Regions from separate parts of the Amycolatopsis sulphurea genome, predicted to be linked through region 2. Evidence: riboswitches for the same ligand, from Rfam matches in the RefSeq annotation. Region 2 holds a riboswitch; each other region holds the start of a gene.

Region 1 (6,847 bases), 1.2 Mb from region 2:
GTGGACGGCGTGCAGCGGCCCTCGTGGGTGCGCGCCACCACCCTCGGCGACGCGCTGACGCAGCTCGGCATGAGCGACCTCGTCGCGCAGGGCGCCTGGACCTCGCTGCCCTCCTCCGGCGAGCTGCCCCTCGCGGGCTCCACCGTGCAGGTCAAGACCAAGAAGCAGATCACGCTCTACGACGGCACCAACGCGCCGCGCCAGGTGACCACCACCGCGGTCACCACGAAGGAGTTCGCCTCCGACCTCAAACTCAACCTCGGCCCGGACGACGCGATCGACGGCGGTCTCGACGTCTCGCTCAAGGACGGCGCCGAGGTGCACGTCTCGCGGATGGGCGTCTCGATGGTCGAGCAGGAGGAGACCATCGACCCGGAGGTGCAGAAGGTCGACGACCCGACGCAGCTCAAGGGCGAGCAGAGCGTCGCGGACCCGGGCACCCCGGGCAAGAAGGTGGTCACCTACAAGGTCACCAAGAAGAACGGCGCAGAGGTCTCTCGCGAGAATGTCTCGGAGAAGGTCGTCACCGCGCCCAAGCCGAAGATCATCAAGGTCGGCACCAAGCAGGCGCCGCAGCCCGCCATCGGCGACACCGGGGCGTGGGACCGCATCGCGCAGTGCGAGTCGACCGGCAACTGGCACATCAACACCGGCAACGGCTACTACGGCGGCCTCCAGTTCGACAAGCAGACCTGGAACGCCTACGGCGGCGGCCAGTACGCCCCCACCGCCGACAAGGCCACCCGTGAGCAGCAGATCGCGGTGGCCGAGAAGGTGCGCGACGCCCGCGGCGGCTACAGCGCCTGGGGCTGCGGCTACAAGGCCTGAGCACGTTCGGTTTCCCGGTAGACGGCCGTGAGCTTCGCGCTCACGGCCGCCTGCTCAGGGTCCCGGCAAAGTTGGTCGAGGCCCCGTGATCAGCAGAGTGAGCCGTGGCTGCCGCGTCATCATCGACGGCGCCTGCCCTCTTCGTCGATCACGCCCGGCAGCGGGCGATGCGGAGCTATTCGAGGCGCGACCACCTCGTGGTGTGCGCCGGACCTGTCTCGGGTCTGTGAAGGGGCCCTTCACAGACTCAGAGTCCGTGAAGGGCCCCTTCACAGACCTTCACGGACTTCCGCGGTCTGCGCAGGCCCCTCACTCCGACTTTGCCGACACCCTGGCCGCCTGCTTTTGTGCGCCGCGTTGCCGAGGCGCAGGTGGTGCTGGGTAGGCTCGTCCGGTGGTGGAACTGCTGGGGCCTGCCGAAATCCGTGGGCTGGCCGACGAACTCGACGTCCGGCCCACGAAGAAACTCGGGCAGAACTTCGTGCACGACCCCAACACCGTCCGCCGCATCGTCGAACTCGGCGGTGTGCGGCCGGGGGACGTCGTGCTGGAGGTCGGGCCCGGGCTCGGGTCGCTGACGCTCGGTCTGCTCTCGGCCGGCGCTCGGGTCGTCGCGGTGGAGATAGACCCGGTGCTCGCCGCACGGCTGCCGCGCACGGCGGCTGAGCGCGCGCCCGAAGCGGCGGAACGGCTATCCGTGGTCGGTGCCGACGCGTTGCGCGTGCGGGCCGCGGATCTGCCCGCGGAACCGGTGTCGCTCGTGGCGAACCTTCCGTACAACGTCGCCGTCCCGGTCGTGCTGCACCTGCTCGCCGAGCTGCCGTCGCTGCGGCGCGGGCTGGTGATGGTCCAGACCGAGGTGGCCGACCGGATGGCCGCCGGGCCGGGCAGCCGCACTTACGGCGTGCCCAGCGTGAAACTCGCCTGGTACGGACCGGCACGCAAGGTCGCCCCGGTGCCGCGGAACGTGTTCTGGCCGGTGCCGAACGTGGATTCCGCACTGGTGTCCTTCGAACGCACCGATCCGGTCACCGCGGTCGACCGGGCTCGGCTCTTCGCCGTCGTGGACGCCGCGTTTTCCCAGCGCCGCAAGACTTTGCGGGCCGCGCTGGCCGGCTGGGCGGGCTCGGCGGAACGCGCCGGGGAGCTGCTCGCCGCGGCCGGGATCGACCCGCGCAGCCGCGGCGAACAGCTCGACGTGCACGCGTTCGCCCGGATCGCCGCCGCCGGCGTCTGACCCGCGGCGGTCAGCCTCCGGCCGGGCCGAAGATCCGGTCCAAGTGGTAGTCGAGCGTGGCCAGTACGGCGGTCGTCCGCCGTCGGCCGTGCAGGATGTGGAAGCCGAGGCCGGTGATCCCGGACACCAGCAGGTCCGCCTCGTGTTGCGGCCGGATGCCCGGCATCGGCTCGCCTTGTTCCAGTAGTCGCGTGACCAGGTCTTCCAACGCGGTGTCCCGGTCCGGGAATACTCCCGGCTCCCGATACGAGCGGCTGAAGTAGGCGAGGCGCACGCGCAGTGCGAACTCGCTTTCGGTGTCCAACGGCAGCAGCCCGGTAAGCACGCCCCGCAGCACGCCGCGTGCGCTCTGGCCGGCTTGCGCTTCGATGCGTTCCCGCGCTCGGCGTTCGGTGTCCTCGCGGAGATAACGCAATGCCAGTACGAGCAGATTGTGCTTGGTCTCGAAGTAGTACTGAACCAGCCGCAATGACACGCCCGCTTCTGCGGCCACATCGCGCATGCGCACGGAATCCAGCCCACGATCCGCGGCGATCCGCCAGACCGCTCCGGCGATCGCGCGGCGGCGCTGGTCGTGGTCCACCCGCTGAGGCACCGGTCGTTCTCCGTTCCCGAGGTGGTACGAGCGTATCTGATACAGCGGTACCAAGAAGACCGGATTTGCTCACCTTTGTGAACTATCCCGGGGCAGGCTCATCCGGTCGCTGTGCGTGATCCCCGGCGGGAAAAAGCCGGTGCGAGGCGGTTGTCAAGTGTCCACAAGGGATTCTCGGGGGTGAGCGCGGGCTGCCGGACCGTTCGGTGGCGGAACTTCCGGTCCCCGCAGGCCGGGTGCGGATTTCACCACCGGCCCGCGACCACTCGTGTGATCTGCACCAACGTGCTTGCGTTCAGTCCGTGGGATCGGCTTTACTCGAAGACGTCCATCCCGAGCGACTGAGAGACCTGGCTCGCCGAAGTCGCAGCAACCACCCGCAAAGTGGGCAGGTGCTACCGCCAGGACCGATGGAGGCCGTTTCCGATGCAGATGCTCGCCCGCCCGCTCCTGCTGACCCGGCGCCGCGTAGTCGACGAAGGTCGCCGCACGGTAAGCGCGTGTCGACGCTCCATGGCCATCGCCTGATCCGCTTTTCCGCGATTCGCCACACCGTCCTTTGAGGACGGTCATTCGAGGACGCCTGGCGCGCCCGGAACCGGTGCTGCGCCCCTTGCCTGGAGCTCATTCGTGATCACTGTCGAAAACGTGTCAAAATCCTTTCCCTTCAACGGAAATCGAGTCGCCGCCCTGCGCGACGTGAGTGTCGAGGTGCAGGCCGGCTCGTTGTTCGGCGTGGTGGGACCGGCCGATTCCGGCAAGTCCACCCTCGCCCGGTGCATTGCCCTGCAGGAGCGCCCGGACCGCGGCGTGGTGCGGCTCGACGGGCTCAACACCGCCACCCTGGACGGCCGCCGGCTGCGGGAGATCCGCCGTCGGCTCGGCGCCGTCGGCGCCAAGTCCGAGCTGCTCGCCGAGCGCACCATCGCCGGGAACGTCGCCGCTCCGCTGGAGCAGCTCGGCGTGGACGGCCCGCAGCGGCGCAGCCGGGTCGGCTCGCTGCTGGACCTGGTCGGGCTCACCGCCCGTGCCGGGCAGAAGCCGGGCGAGCTGACCGACGGGCAGCGCCGCCGGGTCGCCGTGGCCAGAGCGTTGGCCGCCGGACCGGCCGTGCTCGTCGCAGACGACCCGACCGCCGGGGTCGCCCCGGAGGACGCCGGCGCGGTGCTCGCCGTGCTGGACCGGGCCCGTGCGGAGCTGGGTGTCACGGTCGTGGTGACCACCCAGGAGGCGGGCGTGGTCCGCCGGGTGTGCGACGACGTCGCGGTGCTCGACAACGGCGTCGTGGTAGAGCGGGGTTCGCTGCTGGACCTGATCTCCTCGCCGGCGAGCTGGACCGCGCAGGCGGTGCTGCCCTCGATCGAGACGAGCCGGGCGCAGGCGGCCAAGTACGACCGCTCGGCCGACGTGGTGCTGATCGGCTTCGCCACGGTTGGTGCCTTGCTTCCGGAGGCGGCCACCCGCTTCGACGTGGAGCTGTCCACCATCGGCGGCGGCCTGACCCGCATCGGGGACACTCCGGTCGCCCGCTTCCGCGTGGGCGTCCGCGGCGAGCGCGCCGACGCCGCGTTGGCTTGGATCGCCGACCGTGGTGCGTATGTGGCCCAGCCCCAGGCCGTCCGCGGCCCGCAGAGCGTGGCTGCCTGAGTTGTCGAACCAGCGAGGAGGGCCCGGCCGGCCCTCCTCGCTGCGTGTTGTCCGGACGCGCCCAAGGTCTGTGAAGGGGCCCTTCACGGACTCAGAGTCCGTGAAGGGCCCCTTCACAGACCTCCACGGACCTCCACACCGACTTTGCCGACACCCTGGACTCAGCGTCTGTGAAGGGTCCCTTCACAGACGAACCGGCTTGCCCATTCGCGGCCGGTCACCGGTGGTGCCACTTCGCCGCCGCGCTTGGGGCTCACGGCTGCCCGGGCGGCGGAACTTCGCCGAAGTCCTCGCCGGGCCGCCCGAGGATGGCGGCGAGTTCGGGATCCGCGTGGATCTCCGCGGTCCGCTTCCACTCCGCGACCAGGATGGCGACCGGCGCCGGGTTGCCGAGGGACTCGGCGCGCTCCAGCGTCTCGACCAGTTCCGCCACGAAGGTCTGCACATCTTCCTTGGGCAGGTACCGGACCCAGGGAAAGGCGGCCGGCAGTACTTCGGTGGCGAGAGTGACCGCCTGATCGCTGCGGCGCATCAGCTCCACGAAGATCTTCGTGGTCGCCGACGCCGCGGCGACCACCTGTTCCGCTCGCTCGGCGGTGATCAGCAGCAGGTCCTGCTGATCCTTCTCCCGGCGGCGAATCCGCACCGACCGGTCCGCCGACTGCTCGAGCTGGGCCACGACCCGGCGCGGATGCAGGGACAGCTCGGAGATGTTGACTTCCCTCACGGTCATACTTCAAAACTACTTCCCAAGTACCGCCGGTCCACTCCGGAGTCGTCTCCGGCACGTTTTCTCCTGGTGAGGAGGCCGCCGGCCCGGCCACGTAGGCTGGGCGGGTGCTCGCCGTAGTTCCACCACCAGTCACCGTCCGGGTCCCGGCCAAGGTCAACCTGCACCTGGCCGTCGGAGATCCGCGGGCGGACGGGTTCCACGAGCTGGTCACCGTGTTCCAGGCGCTGTCGCTGACCGACGAGGTCACCGTCGCGATCACCGAAGAGCCGGGCCTGGAGGTCTATGGCGAGGGGGAGCGCGTGGTGCCCACCGACGCGAGCAACCTCGCCTGGCGCGCGGCCCGCGAGCTGGCCGCCTACGTCGGCCGTCCCGATGCCGGGGATCCGAAGGTGCGGATCGTGCTGCGCAAGGGCATTCCCGTCGCCGGTGGCATGGCGGGCGGCAGTGCGGACGCGGCCGCGGCGCTGGTCGGGCTGGCCTCGCTGTGGAAGCTCGACGTGACCCGCGACGAGCTGGCGGTACTCGCCGGGCGGCTCGGCAGCGACGTGCCCTTCGCGCTCTACGGCGGGACCGCGCTGGGCACGGGGCGGGGCGAGCGGCTCGTGCCGGTGCTCTCGCGGCACACCTTCCACTGGGTGCTGGCCTTCGACGAGAAGGGCCTGTCCACGCCGAAGGTGTTCGGTGAGCTGGACCGGTTGCGGGCCGAGGGGAAACCGCCGCGGATCGGTGCGCATACGCCGGTGGTCGAGGCGCTGGCCTCCGGCGACCCGCGGCAGCTGGCCCTGCTGCTCGGCAACGATCTGCAGGCCGCCGCCGTGTCCCTGCGGCCGGGGCTGCGCCGTACGCTGCGTGCCGGGGTGAACGCGGGCGCGCTTGCCGGGTGCGTGTCCGGCTCGGGGCCGACCTGCGCGTTCCTCTGTGCGGACGCGGAGACGGCGGTGGAGGTTGCCGCCGAGCTGTCCGGCGCCGGGGTGTGCCGCACGGTGCGGGTCGCGCACGGCCCGGTGCCCGGTGCCCGGGTGGTCGGCGGGGACGACTCGCCGCGCAACGCGCCCCCGCGCGTGCACGCCTGAGTAATCTGTCCACTGTGGAAAGGAACGGGCCAAGCGGATGGCCAATCTGGTCAACCTGGAGTCGGTGAGCAAGTCCTACGGGGTGAAACCGCTGCTGGACAAAGTTTCCCTCGGCGTCGCCGAAGGGCAGCGGATCGGCGTGGTCGGGCTCAACGGTGGTGGCAAGACCACCCTGCTGGAAGTCCTTTCCGGACTGAGCGAGCCGGATTCCGGCCGGGTGAGCCAGGTCCGGGACTTGCGGATGGCGGTGGTCACCCAGCGCACCGAACTGCGACCGGGCAGCACCGTGGCCGATGTCGTGCTGCAGCGCTACGGCGCCGAGCACGAATGGGCCGCCGACCCGCGGGTCAGGTCCATTGTGGACGGTCTGGAGATCACCGCGATCGGGCTGGACACGGCCACCGCCAACCTCTCCGGTGGGGAGCGCCGCCGGGTCGCGCTGGCCGCCGCGCTCACCGGTGAGCTGGACCTGGTGGTGCTGGACGAGCCGACCAACCACCTCGACGTGGAGGGCGTGCGCTGGCTCGCCGACCACCTGCTCGGCCGCCGGATCGCCGTGGTGGTGGTGACGCACGACCGGTGGTTCCTGGACACCGTCGCGAGTGTCACCTGGGAAGTCGCGAACGGCCGCGTCGAGCAGTACGAAGGTGGTTACGCGGACTGGATCTTCGCCCGCGCCGAGCGCGCCCGGCTCGCCGCGACCGCGGAGGAGAAGCGGCAGAACCTGGCCCGCA
Region 2 (6,847 bases):
GAAGCGGCCACTGTGGACGGTCAGGCAGTCGACTCGATGGGGCGGGTACTCCTGCTCGCGCCGGTCGCGGAATGGGGAGCGTTGCTGCCTGGCCAAGAGGCGACGGCCACCGGGCGGCTCAGCTCCGCACGAGGCGGCGATCTGACGGCGGCGGTGCTCTCCGTGCGAGACCGACCGGTCGACGTCGGTCCGGCGCCATGGTGGCAACGAGCGGCGGAGACCTTGCGGAGCGGGCTGCACTCATTGTGCTCCGTGTTGCCCGAGGAACCGGCCGGCTTGCTGCCCGGTCTCGTCATCGGCGACACCAGCGCACTGCCGCAACAGGTGGAGCAAGAGTTCACGGCCTCGGGTCTCACCCATTTGATGGCCGTGAGCGGTGGCAACGTCGCGATCATCTGTGGCGCCGTATTGCTGTTGTGCAGGCTACTACGCGCCGGGCCGAGATTGTCTGCAGTAGCCGCCGGCGTGTGTCTGCTCGGCTTCCTGGTGCTGGTGGGACCGGAGCCGAGTGTGGTGCGGGCCGGGGTGATGGGCGCTGTCGGGCTGCTCGCGCTGGCGTTGGGGCGCCGTGGCTCCGCACTGCCCGCGCTCTCGTTCGCAGTGTGCGTGCTCGTCGGATGGGACCCGGCGATGGCGGCGGACTTCGGGTTCGCATTGTCGGTGTTCGCCACCGCCGGGCTGGTGCTGATCGCGCCGAAGTGGGCGGATTCCTTGGCTCGCCGAGGGATTCCGCCGGGTTACGCGGAAGGTCTTGCGGTCCCGCTGGCCGCTTTCGTGGTCACTGCGCCAGTGATTGCTGGGATGGCAGGTACGGTCAGCCTGGTCTCGGTGCTCACGAATGTGCTTGCGGCACCGGTGGTCGCGCCGGTCACGGTGCTGGGAGTGCTGGCCACCGTCGTCGGTCCGTGGTGGAGCGGTGCCGGGCACTTGTTGATCCGGCTGGCCGATCCTGAGGCGCGGTGGCTGATCACTGTGGCTCGCCACGGTGCGCGGGCACCTGGCGCGGTGTTCGGCTGGCCGGGTGGCTGGCTTGGGGGACTGTGCGCGGCCGGACTGATGATCCTCGCCGTGGTGGTGCTGCGGTTCCGTCGGCTGCGAGTGCTCGTGGCGGTCGGGCTGGTGGTGGTGCTTCTGGCGGTGGTGCCTGCCCGGGTACTGGAGCCCGGCTGGCCGCCGAAGAACTGGGCCGCAGTCGAATGCGACGTCGGACAGGGTGACGCCCTCGTATTGGCGACCGGTGAACCCGGGCGTGCGGTGGTGGTCGACACCGGGCCGGAACCGGGGCCGGTCGACGAATGCCTGAACCGGCTCGGCGTGGACAGGGTGCCGCTGATCGTGTTGAGCCACCTGCACGCCGACCATGTGGGCGGGCTCTCGTCGGTGTTCGAGGGGAGAGCCGTCGGCGCGGTCGCGGTCGGGCCGGGGCGGGCACCTGCGTGGGCGTGGCAGCAGATCTCGGTCGAGGCCGCGAAGCACCAGGTCCCGCTGGTGGAGGTGAACCAGGGCCAGCGGCTCGACTGGCCGGGCTTGTCTCTCGACGTCCTCGGGCCGCGTTACGCGACCACCAGATCGCCCGCCCTGCAAGACGGCACGATGATCAACAACAGCTCAGTGGTGCTGCGCGCCACCACGTCCGCCGGCCGGGTGCTGCTGAGCGGGGACGTCGAACTGGCCGCGCAGGCGGACTTGCTGGCCGGGGGAGTGGACCTGACCGCGGAGGTACTCAAGGTGCCACACCACGGTTCGAAATACTCCGTACCGCAGTTCCTTGCTGCGGTTCGGCCGCGCGCGGCCTTGATCAGCGTGGGTGCGGGCAACGGATACGGGCATCCGAGCAAGTCCACAGTGGACGTTCTGGGGACGTTGGGTGCGCTGATCACCCGGACCGATGTCGACGGGGACACCGCGGTGCTTCCCGGCGATGGTGGGCCGGTCGTCGCGCGACGGGGTGAGCCACGGGGACCACCGCACTAGCTGCTGCCAGTGCCCGGCGGCGTGCCGGTTCGTATCCGGTCACCGAACGGCGGCGACCGGATACGGCCGGACCGTCGTGGGTCAGTAGCCGAGTGCCTTGCTCACGGCCTCCGTGGACGGCGGCACCGTCGCCTTCGGGCCGAGGTGGTTCTCCACCGCGTCGAGGGTCTTGAGGCCGTCGCCGGTGATCAGGAGCACCGTCTCCGCGTCCGGGTCGAGCTTGCCGGTCTCCAGCAGCTTCTTCGCGGTGGCGACGGTGACCCCGCCCGCCGTCTCGGTGAAGATGCCTTCGGTGCGCGCGAGCAGCCGGATGCCCTCCACGACCTCCTCGTCGGTGACGTCCTCGATCGCGCCGCCGGTGCGGTGGACCACGTCGAGCACGTAGGGGCCGTCGGCCGGGTTGCCGATCGCGAGCGAACGGGCGATGGTGTCCGGCTTCACCGGCTGGACCACGTCGTGCCCGTTGCGGAACGCCGTCGACACCGGGGAGCAGCCGGTGGCCTGGGCGCCGAACACCTTGTACGGGCTGGCTTCCACGAGGCCGAGCTGACCGAACTCGCGGAAACCCTTGTCCACCTTGGTCAGCTGGGAACCGGAGGCGATGGGCACCACGATCTGTTCCGGCAGGCGCCAGCCGAGCTGCTCGGCGACCTCGAAGCCGAGCGTCTTCGAGCCCTCGGAGTAGTACGGGCGGACGTTGACGTTCACGAACGCCCACTTCGGGTGCTCGGCGGCCAGCTCGGTGGCGAGGCGGTTCACGTCGTCGTAGTTGCCGTCGACGGCGATCAGGTCGCCGTCGTAGACCGCGGTGGTGAGGATCTTGGCGCGTTCGAGACTCTTCGGGATCAGCACGACCGACCGCCAGCCGGCGCGCGCGGCGGCGGCCGCGGTCGCGTTGGCCAGGTTGCCGGTCGAGGGACACGCGAGGACCTCGAAGCCGAACTCGCGGGCCGCGGCGAGCGCCACCGCGACCACACGGTCCTTGAACGAGTGGGTGGGGTTGCCGGTGTCGTCCTTGACCCACACGGTCTTCAGACCGAGTGCCTTGGCGAGGCGGTCGGCTCGCACGAGCCGGGTACTGCCCGGTTCGGTGTTCGGGGTCTGCTCGACGGTCGAGGGGACGGGAAGGAGTTTCTTGTAGCGCCAGATGTTCTTCGGTCCCGCCTCGATGTCCTCGCGGCGCACGCGGCCGAAGTCGTAGGCCACTTCGAGCGGCGAGAAGTCCTCGGCGGACACGAATTCCGGGGCGAGCGGCTGCCGGTGTCCCTCTTCCTTCGACACCAGCTCGACGGCGGGGCCGAGATCGAGCGTGGTGCGGGTGGGGTCCGTGCCGAGGGATGCGGTCATCGCGAGGTTCCTTTCCTCATCTGTCCCGCCATGGCGGGCCGGAATTGGCACCGTGTTCGTCAGCTACCCCGCGATCGCGGGATGACAGGCTGTACGCCGGTTGCCGGGGCTTCGTCGGGCCGTTCCCTCTGCCCCTCTGGATGAGCGGTATTCAGTTGTGGGCGCACCGCAGTGGGTGCCGCCTGGGCCACACCGTACGGCACACCGATCACCTCATGCCATGGAGGCGGTCCAGATCACCGGAGCGGGCGGACTGCCGGCCGGGTGAGAGAATGGCCGGGTGACCACCGCACCCGCGCCGCTGCACCTCGTCACGGGCGAGGAAGAACTGCTCATCGAACGGGCCGTGCGCGCCGCGCTGGACGCGGCGCGGGCCGCCGATCAGACGGCCGACCTGACCCGGATTCGGGTGTCCGAACTCACACCGCCCGAACTGGCCGAACTGGTCAGTCCCTCGCTGTTCGCGGAGGGGCGGGTGATCGTACTGGAGTCGGCGCAGGACATCTCGCAGGACCTGTCCGACGCGGTGCTCGCCTACCTGAAGGCCCCGGCGGACGGGGTGGTGCTGGTGGTCGTGCACAGCGGCGGCGGGCGCAGCAAGGCGGCCAAAGCGCTGCCGGGCGCGCTGAAGAAGGCGGGCGCGGAAATCACCGAATGCCCGAAGCTCACCAAACCCGCCGAACGGGAATCGTTCGTACGCAACGAAGTCCGCCGAGCGGGCGGCAAGATCGACCCGGCTGGCGTGTCGGCTCTGCTCGACTCCGTCGGCTCCGACCTGCGCGAGTTGTCCTCGGCGGCGACCCAGCTGGTCGCGGACACCGGCGGCGTGGTCGACGAGCAGGCGGTACGCCGTTACCACACCGGCCGCGCCGACGTGACCGGGTTCGCGGTGGCGGAGAAGGCCGTGGCCGGTGACCGGGCCGCCGCGCTGGAATCGCTGCGCTGGGCCATGCAGCTGGGCGTCCCGCACGTGCTGGTCGCCGACGCGCTGGCCGACGCCGTTCGCACCATCGCGCGGGTGTCCGCCGCCGGCCGCGGCAACCCGAACCAGATGGCCGGCGAACTCGGCATGCCGCCGTGGAAGATCCGCAAGGCACAGGGCCAGTCCCGGGGCTGGGGCCAGGACGGCCTTGCCACCGCGATGCGCGTCGTGGCCAGGCTGAACGCCGAGGTGAAAGGCGCCGCCGCGGACGCCGACTACGCCCTGGAACGAGCCGTCGTCGAGGTGGTCATCGCGAGGGGCGACCGCTGACTGAGACCCGATCGTCCAGCCTTGCGACCGGCTCGGTGGCGTGGCGGAGCAGAGGCGAGCTGGGCGGGGAGAGCCTGGCTGCCAGGGAGCCATGCGAGACGTTCGGCGGCCCGAGGTCGGGCAGGTATGCGAAGGGGCTCGCGTCCCGCAGCCGGGTAGGCATGCGAGAAAGACGCGGCCGCCGGGCGGGCAAGTATGCACCTTTGGCGACCCGAGACCGGGACGGTATGCGAGGACCCGGCTGAGGCCGGGTAGGCGGGGGAAGAGCGCGACGTCCCTGACCAGAGGGGAACCCGGGCTGTCCGAGATCAGCCTGCGAAACCAGGGCCGGTCCCGCCCAGGAGCCCGGGCGGCCCGGAGGTTACCCGGGCATGCGAAAAGGCCCGGCGACCGAGGTCACCGGGCCTTCAGGCGAACTCCGGCTCAGAGCTGGTTCGCGCGCTTCGCGATCGCCGACTTCTTGTTCGCGGCCTGGTTGGCGTGGATGACGCCCTTGGTGACCGCCTTGTCGAGCTTGCGAGCGGCCTCGCGCTGCAGCTCGAGGGCCTTGTCCTTGTCGCCGGCCTCGGCGGCCTCGCGGAACTTGCGGATCGCGGTCTTCACCGAGGACCGGATCGCCAGGTTGCGCTGCCGCGCCTTCTCGTTCGTGGTGATGCGCTTGATCTGCGACTTGATGTTGGCCATGGAGGCGTCCTCATTTCACTCGATGAAGGTCGTCACCGCGACGTACTGGCTCCGGCAGCGCCCGCGAAGGCGACCGGGTTTCCTCCCTGACGGAATGCCGCACGGCGACGAGGGGAAAGCTTAACAGTCCAGCTCGGCGGTCCTGCGAGGTGCCCGGATTCCTCCGGCCCGGGTCTCGGCGCCGGCGGTCGTCCGGTACGTCCTTGCCGTCTCGGCTACCGTGGGATCCGGTAGTGCCTAGGGTTCCGTCGCCGGGCCGTCGTCCGTCTTGTGCGGGCGCTGTGACAACGAGGGCCGGCGGGGCTGGTCCGAGCGGCACCGTCGGCCGGGCAGGGTGCCGGTCGTTCATCTGACGGGACAAAAGCCTGGAGGAACCCGGTCTTCGGCATGCGCGGAAGACCAGAAGGGGTTCTCGTGAACGGCACTGCTCTGTCCATGGTCCTCGCCGCCGCGGTCGTGCACGCGGTCTGGAATCTCGCGGCCAAGCGGGTCTCCGGCGGGGGTGCGCAGTTCGTCTGGCTGTACTACACGGTTTCCGCGGTTCTCTTGCTTCCGTTCGTGGTGGTGGCGCTGGTCGTCGAGCCGGAGCGTCCACAGTGGAGCTGGCTGGGGGCGGCGGTCGTCACCGCGGCGCTCCATGTCGGGTACGGGATCGTGCTGCAGCGTGGTTACGACGTCGGCGATCTGTCGCTCGTCTACCCGCTCGCGCGCGGGACCGGGCCGCTGTTGTCGGTGCTCGTGGCGGTTCTCTCTTGCACGAGCGGCCCGGCGTGCTTGGCCTGATCGGGGCGCTCCTCGTGGTGGCGGGCGTACTCGTGATCAGTCTCTGCGGCAGCCACGCGGGCGAAGGGGCACGGCGGGCAGGCGTGTTCTACGGCGTGCTCACTGGCGCCATGATCGCGGCGTACACGCTTTGGGACGCGCAGTCGGTCACTACGGTGGGCATGCCGCCGCTCGTCTACTTCGGTGGTGGAGCGCTCCTACAGAGCATGCTGCTTGCGCCAACGGCCGTACGTGGCCGCGTTGAGGTCGGACGGCTGTGGCGGGAGCACCGTCGCGAGGCGCTGATCGTCGGGGTCGCGTCGCCGTTGGGGTACCTGCTGGTGCTGTACGCGCTGCAGATCGCTCCCGTGAGCCTCGTTGCGCCTGCGCGGGAGCTGTCGATCGTCTTCGGCGGGGTTGCGGCGTGGCTGCTGCTGGGTGAGCGCAACGCAGTGCGAAGGCTGATCGGTTCGGTCGTGGTGCTGGCCGGGATCGCTGCGATTGCGGTGGCCTGAGCCGCTCCGGTAGGCATGCAGCCATGGAAGTACTGAGCAGCCGGATGCTGATCCACCCGCGTGATCCGCAGATCTCGACGGCCTTCTATCGCGACACTCTCGGCCTGGCCGTCGAGCGCGAATTCCCCGGTGGCACGCGGTTCTTCGCCGGCGGCGGCTCGATCGAGGTGGTCGGCTCCGGGCAGACCGCGCCGAGCCCGGACGTCAACCTGTTCCTGCAGGTCCGCGACCTGCCCGCGGTGCTCGCCGACCTGGCCGTCCGCGGGGTCGAGCCGGTGCGCGGGCCGCAGCGCGAGCCGTGGGGGACGGACGA
Region 3 (6,847 bases), 230 kb from region 2:
ACGTGCGGCCCTTTCGGGGGTACCCCCGTCGTGGCAGCGGCCGGGGCCGGGCGGGCCGGCCGGCCGGATGCCACCGACCGGCGGGATGCCGTCGCCGGGCAGGCCGGGCGCGGCGCCGGGGTATGGGGCTGGGCCGGGGACCGGGTGGGGGACGCCGGGGTATGGGGCGCAATCCGGGGCGGTACCCGGTGGTGGCGGGATGCAAGGCGGTGCGGTGCCGGGTGGGGTGGCGCCGGGTAGTGCGATGCCTGGGGCTGGTGCGATAGCGGGTGGCGGATGGCCGGGCGGTCCGACTCCCAACGGTGCAGTGCTGGGTTGGGCAACGCAGGGTGGCGCAGGACAGGACGGTGGAGCACCCGGCGGCAGACCGGCCAACGCAGTCCCCAGCGGCGTCCTTCCGGGCTGGGCAACGCCAAACGGCACCGGGCCGGACAGCGGAACCCCAAGCGGTGTTCTGCCGGGTTCGGCAACGCCGAGTGGCGGCGGGCAAGACGGTGGAGCGCCTGGCGGAGGAGGACTGGGCGGCGCGACCCCGGGCAGTGCACTGGGCTGGGCGACGCCGGGCGGTGTGGGTACCCACAGTGGAGTGCCGGGCGGAACGCCCAGCGGCGAGCCGGGCAATGCAGCCCCGGGCAGCGCTACGCCGGGCTGGGCAGCGACGAGAAGCGCAGTGCCAGATGGCAGAGCGCCCGGCGGCGGAGGACCGGGCAGCGCAACCCCAGGCAGTACAACCACAAGCGGCGCTGCGGACTGGGCGACGCCGGGCACTGCAGGCCCAGACAGTGGCGTACCGGGCGACGGAGGGCTGGGCGGGATACAGGCCGCGCAGTGGGCGGGAGGAGGCGGATCCGCGACGCAGGGTGCCGGACCGCAGTCCGGCGGCGCGCCGGGGTTCGCGGGCAGGCCGGGAGCCGGGACCGGTTGGGCGGCAACGGGTTCCCCAGCACCGGGACAGCCGAACGCTGCCGCGGGCAACGACGTCCACAGTGGACAATATGGGGCGGTGCACGGTGTGCCGTCGGGAGCGTACGGAGCACCATCGGGGGTACAAGGCACACCGTCGGGAGCGTACGGATCCCCGTCGGGAGTCCAGGGAGCACCGGGAGCGTACGGATCCCCGTCGGGAGTCCAGGGCACACCGTCGGGGGCATACGGATCCCCATCAGGACTACAGGACGCATCATCGGGGCCGTACGGAGCGACGGTGCAGGGCGCACATTCAGGCGCGCACGGAACCCCAGGGCCATCAGGTGCGTACAAGGCGCAACCCGCACAGTCCGGACCGTACGGAGCGCCATCTGGCGCGTACGGCGTGAGAGGAGCGGCCACTACGGCGGATCCGGCCGTCAGCACCTGGGGCGTGCCGCAGACCGCGTCGTGGGCGCGCGGTGACGAGCCCCGGCTGGAAGCCCCGGCCGGCGGACAGCGCGGGCGAATCGGCGAGAAGCTGGAGACGCAGGGGCTGGAGGGCGAGCTGCTCACCGTGCAACTGCTGGAGGTGCAGGACCCGGCCGATTTCCTGTTCGGCGCGGCGGGGTACCGGCTGGAGGAAGGCGAGCGCGCGGTGGTCGTGCACACCGAGATCACCAACCGCGGCTCGGTGCCGTTCGCGTCGTTGCCGGACAACTACCTCGAACTGCTCACCGCCGACAGCGGCACCGTCGCCAAGGCACCCGTCTCGCTCACCTCCCGGCCACCGCACAAGATCGGGGTACGGCCGGGTGAGACGCTGGGAGGGCACACCGTGTACGTGCTCCCGGAAGCCACCCAGGTCGTCTCGGTGCGCTGGAGCCCTCGCCCCGAGCCCGACGAACGTACGCTCACCTGGACGGTGTGACCGGGGATCAGGCGTATTCGTCACGCAGGATCTGCAGGGCGTTCGCGAGGTCGTCCGGGTATTCGGCTTCGAACTCGACCCAGCGGCCGTCGGCCGGGTGCGCGAACCCGAGGGTCCGTGCGTGCAGCCACTGCCGCGTAAGGCCCAGCTTGCGCGCCAGCACCGGGTCAGCACCGTAGGTCAGGTCCCCGGCGCACGGATGCCGGAGCGCGGAGAAGTGCACGCGGATCTGGTGCGTACGCCCGGTTTCAAGCTTCACGTGCGCCAGCGAAGCCGCGCGGAACGCTTCGACCACTTCGTAGTGCGTCACGCTGGGACGCCCGCCCGCGACGACGGCGAACTTATAGTCGTGCCGCGGGTGCCGGTCGATCGGTGCGTCGATGGTGCCGCGCGTCGGATCCGGATGCCCCTGGACGACGGCGTGGTAGCCCTTGTCCACAGTGCGCTCCTTGAACGCCCGCTTGAGCACTGTGTACGCGTGCTCGCTCTTCGCCACGACCATCACGCCCGTGGTGCCCGCGTCGAGCCGGTGGACCACGCCCTGTCGCTCGGCGGCGCCGGACGTGGCGATCCGCAGCCCGGCCGCGGCGAGCCCGCCGACGACCGTGGGGCCGGTCCAGCCCGGGCTCGGGTGGACGGCGACACCGACCGGCTTGGACAGCACGACGATGTCCTCGTCGTCGTGCAGAATCCGCATCCCCTCGACCGGTTCCGCGACGAGCTCGGCAGGCCGCGCCGGTTCCGGCAGGGTCACCTCGAGCAGGCCGCCGGCGGAGAGCCGGTCGGACTTCCCGGCGGGACGCCCGTCGAGCAGCACGTCACCGGCCGCGGCGAGATCCGCCACCGCGGTGCGCGACAGGCCGAGCAGCTTGGCCAGTCCCGCGTCCACGCGCATCCCGTCGAGCCCGTCCGGGACGGGCAGCATGCGCGCGCTCACTTGGCGTCCTTCTTCGCACGTGTCGAGGTGCCGTCGTAGTCCTTGCCCAGCAAGGACAGCAGCACGATCAGCGCACCGCCGACGCAGATCGCGGAGTCCGCGATGTTGAAAATGGCAAAGCCCTGGCCGTTGGGCGCGAAGGCGGAGATGAAGTCGATGACGTGACCATGCAGCGGGCCTGGCGCGCGGAACAGGCGGTCGGTCAGGTTGCCGAGCGCACCCGCGAGCACCAGGCCGAGCCCGATCGCCCAGCCGACCGAGCGCAGCCGCCGCGCCAGCCACACGATGGCCACCACGACCGCCGCGGCGATCAGCGCGAGCACCCAGGTCATCCCGGTGGCCATGGAGAAGGCGGCCCCTGGATTGCGAATCACCTGCAGGTAGATCAGCCCGCCGAGGATGCGGACCGGTTCCTTGCCCTCCAGATTGGCCGCGACCAGGTTCTTGGTCACCAGATCGATCACCCAGATCAGCACCGCGACCGCGAACACCAGGCCGATCCGCCGCTTGGGCAGCGACGGCGCGGGGGCCGCCTCGGCTCCTCCAGCGTCCCCACCGGGCCGCGGCTCGGCAGGCCCGGGCACGTCAGGCTCGGGCACAGCGGGCTCGGACACGTCGGATTCGGGCGAGGGCTCGGTGCTCACTCCCCCATTGTCCACGCTCGCCCCTGGCCCGCTCCCGGCACCGCCGTCAGGCACAGAACGGTGGCAGCTCACGCGGGTCGCCGACCGGCGTCCACCGGCCGTCCACCTTGGTGTATTCCCACCGAGCGCCGCGCGCGACGATCTGCCGCAAGGCCAGCAGGAGCCGGTCGACGTGCTCGGCGGTGCTGCCCAGCCCGAGGCTCACGCGGAGCGCCTGCTGCCCTTCGCCGCCGGTCTCGCGGATCAGGCGACTAGTGGCGACGTGGGCACAGAACGCGCCGTCGCGCACTCCGATGCCGTACTCGGCCGACAGCACGGCGGCGACCCAACCCGGGTCGAACCCGTCGACGACGAAGCTGACCGTGCCGACGCGGTCCACCGGGGCGTCGAACAGCCGCAGTTCGGCGCAGCCGGGCAGCCCGGCAAGCCCCTTGCGGAGCCGTTCGAGCAACTCGGCCTCGTGCGCACCGATCGCGTCCCAGTTCGCGGCCAGCTGTTCGCAGGCGACGCTCAGCGCATACACGCCTACGGTGTTCGGCGAGCCCGCCTCGTGCCGCTCCGGCCCGGTGTTCCAGACCACGGCCTCCTCGGTGACCAGCTTCGTCGCACCACCGCCGGCGAGGTACGGGACGGCCGCGCGCAGCCAGTCGCTGCGGCCGATCAGCGCGCCGGCGCCGAACGGGGCGTAGAGCTTGTGCCCCGACAGCGCCACGTAGTCCACGTCGAGTTCCCGCAGCGAGATCCGCCGGTGCGGTGCGAGCTGCGCGGCGTCCAGCGCCACCCGGGCACCGTGTTTCCGCGCCACCGCGGAGATCTCCGCCACCGGCAGCAGCTCACCGGTCACATTGGACGCTCCGGCGACGACCACCAGCCGCGGCCCCTGCGGGCAGGCGGCCAGCGCTTCGTCCACAACGGACACTGCGGCCAGCCGGGTGCGCGGCAGCGACACCCGGCGCACGTTCGGCCCGCGCCACGGCAGCAGCGCGGCGTGGTGCTCGGTGTCGAACACGACCACGGAAGTCTTGTGCGGCAACGCCTTCGCCAGCAGGTTGAACGCATCGGTGGTGTTGCGGGTGAACACCACGGTGTCAGTGTCGCGGGCGTCGGCGAAGCGGCGCAGCACTTTCCGCGTGCGCTCGTAGAGCCGGGTGGAGACCTGCGACGCGAAACCCGCGCCCCGGTGCACGCTGGCGTACCAGGGCAGGAACTCGTCGACCGCGGACCGGACCGCGGACAGACACGGCGCGCTGGCCGCGTGATCGAGGTTCGCGTAGGAGATGTCGCCGCCGGTCACCAGCGGTATGCGCAGGCCGGCACCGGCCACCGGCGGAACGGCGTTGGTTTCGCCAGATTCCGGCGCGTTCGACGCAAGGGCGTTCGGCAGGACTGTATTCGGTGGGGATGTAGCAGTCATGACGCTGCCTCCTCGGCAATCCGGGGGACCCGGCGAGGGGCCCGCGCTTGCCCGCCGCACTGCGCGACCGGCCCGGTCCTCACCCGGGGCACCCCACCGCGGAAGGAGGGTTGCCGGCCAGCAAGCCGGGGCTTGACGCTGGCACTCATGACCTGCTGAAGACGATAGCCGATCACCAGTGCGCGGCACCAGCCCCATTCCGTGATCTGAGACGGCCGTCACCCGGTCAGTCCACAATGGACTATCCCGGTCAGCGGCCGGACTCCCCGCGCCACCTGGCCAGCCGCCCGGCCCGGTCCACCGCGCGGATCCGCAGCTCGGCGGCCTCGCGCACATGCTCGGTGGCGACCACGAGCAGCTGGTCGTCCTCCTGCAGCCGGCTCGTCTTCTGCGGGGTGAACCCGGCTCCGCTGCGCACCACCAGGCTGACCGTGGCCCCGGCGGGCAGCCGCAGCTCGGACAGGTACACGCCGTGCAGCTTCGAGCCCTTCTGGATGCGCACCTGCAGCAGCTCGGCGCCGAGTTCGTCGAGCGGGGCCGAGTCGACCTCGATCTCCTGCACCTCGCCCGCGCGGTCCAGCCGCAGCAGCCGGGCCAGCGGCCCGAGCGTCGACCCCTGCAGCAGGGTCAGCACGATGACGAGCACGAACACCGCGTCCACCAGCCGTTGCGCACCAGGCAGGCCTTGGGACAGCGGGATCATCGCGAGCACGATCGGCACCGCCCCGCGCAGCCCGGCCCAGGACAGGAACGCCTGCTCTCGCCAGGGCAACCGGAACGGCAGCAGGGACAGCGCCACCGACAGCGGCCGGGCCAGCAGCAGCACGACCGCGCCCGCGACCAGGCCGGGCACCAGCGTCTCCAGCAGCCTGCTCGGCGAGGCGAACAGGCCGAGCAGCACGAACAGCCCGATCTGGGCGAGCCAGCCGAGCCCTTCGGCGAAGGACAGGGTGTCCGAGCGGTGCGGCAGTTTCGAATTGCCCAGCACCAGCCCCGCGACGTAGGTGGCGAGCAGGCCGGAGGCGTGCGCGAGCTGACCCGAGGAGTAGGCGAGCACGCACACCGCGACCGTGGCGAGCGGGTAGAGCCCGGTCGCCGGGAGCGCGGCCCGGCGCAGCGCCTGGGTGCCGAGCCAGCCGAACGCCAGCCCGATGGCCAGGCCGGCGGCCAATTCGTAGACCACCACCAGCGGCAGCGACCAGTCGACCGCATCCCCGGAGGCCAGTACGATCACCGCGATGTAGGCGGGCGCGTCGTTGATCCCGGACTCGAGTTCGAGCATGCCGGACAGCCGTTTGCCGATTCCGGCCGAACGCAGCACGGAGAACACCGCCGCGGCGTCGGTGGAGGCCAGTACCGCGCCCCACAGCAGCGCCAGCCGCCAATCGAGGCCGAGCAGCCAGTGCAGCGCCGCGCCGGTGACCACGATGCTGATCACCACGGCCACTGTGGACAGCACGATCCCGGGCCCCAGCGAGGATTTGACCGACGACCAGCGGGTGGTGAGCCCGCCCTCGGTGAGGATCAGCACCAGCGCGGCCAGCCCGAGCGACTGGGTGAGCGCCGGGTTGTCGAAATGGATGCCGAGGCCGGATTCCCCGAGTACCACGCCGATCGCGAGATACAGCAGCAGCGACGGGAAACCGAGCCGGATGGACACCCGCACCGCGAGCACAGAGGACAGCAGCACCAGTCCGCCGACACCGAGGAGTACCGGAAGTCCGTCCATGTCCGCCTCCCCATCCCCGGCCCGCAGCGCGTCCAGAATAGTGAGGCGCCCGGCGCGGCCGGACACGTGTCCCCGGAACGGATGTTCCAGTCCTTTTCGGACGGTGCGACGGCCAGGGCAGGGCGGCGAGGAATTTCGCGCCAGCACACCGCCGGTGGACGGCTGGAGCGCGACCAGGACGGCCTTGCCGTGATAGCCGTCGACCGCGGCCTGCGCGGCCGCCTGGATGGCCGTACTGACGCTGCTCGTCATCGGCTTCTGCTCGGCGCCGGCGTGTCCGAACAGC

Evidence for each region. Region 2 has a riboswitch for S-adenosylmethionine ahead of thrC (threonine synthase). Riboswitches for the same ligand answer to the same signal wherever they lie in the genome.
Region 1: linked by a shared signal. The riboswitch ahead of ATK36_RS21765 (methionine ABC transporter ATP-binding protein) and the one ahead of thrC (threonine synthase) in region 2 are both predicted to bind S-adenosylmethionine.
Region 3: linked by a shared signal. The riboswitch ahead of ATK36_RS28475 (aminotransferase class V-fold PLP-dependent enzyme) and the one ahead of thrC (threonine synthase) in region 2 are both predicted to bind S-adenosylmethionine.

Annotation. Positions count from the first base shown of each region.
Region 1 is NZ_PDJK01000002.1:3,415,393-3,422,239, forward strand. Features, by position in the region: gene ATK36_RS21750 (resuscitation-promoting factor) at 1-828, shown strand, start outside; gene rsmA (16S rRNA (adenine(1518)-N(6)/adenine(1519)-N(6))-dimethyltransferase RsmA) at 1,223-2,065, shown strand; gene ATK36_RS21760 (TetR/AcrR family transcriptional regulator) at 2,076-2,660, opposite strand; SAM riboswitch class I at 2,986-3,077, shown strand; gene ATK36_RS21765 (methionine ABC transporter ATP-binding protein) at 3,291-4,307, shown strand; gene ATK36_RS21770 (hypothetical protein) at 4,561-5,040, opposite strand; gene ATK36_RS21775 (4-(cytidine 5'-diphospho)-2-C-methyl-D-erythritol kinase) at 5,145-6,113, shown strand; gene ATK36_RS21780 (ABC-F family ATP-binding cassette domain-containing protein) at 6,151-6,847, shown strand, end outside.
Region 2 is NZ_PDJK01000002.1:4,660,377-4,667,223, forward strand. Features, by position in the region: gene ATK36_RS27370 (ComEC/Rec2 family competence protein) at 1-1,974, shown strand, start outside; gene thrC (threonine synthase) at 2,056-3,321, opposite strand; SAM riboswitch class I at 3,335-3,468, opposite strand; gene holA (DNA polymerase III subunit delta) at 3,602-4,573, shown strand; gene rpsT (30S ribosomal protein S20) at 4,997-5,257, opposite strand; partial or broken gene ATK36_RS27390 (DMT family transporter) at 5,645-6,534, shown strand; gene ATK36_RS27395 (VOC family protein) at 6,558-6,847, shown strand, end outside.
Region 3 is NZ_PDJK01000002.1:4,891,201-4,898,047, reverse strand. Features, by position in the region: partial or broken gene ATK36_RS34000 (AsnC family protein) at 1-34, shown strand, start outside; partial or broken gene ATK36_RS28490 (AsnC family protein) at 1,007-1,837, shown strand; gene ATK36_RS28485 (RluA family pseudouridine synthase) at 1,845-2,774, opposite strand; gene lspA (signal peptidase II) at 2,771-3,418, opposite strand; gene ATK36_RS28475 (aminotransferase class V-fold PLP-dependent enzyme) at 3,465-4,832, opposite strand; SAM riboswitch class IV at 4,871-4,985, opposite strand; gene ATK36_RS28470 (potassium/proton antiporter) at 5,083-6,561, opposite strand.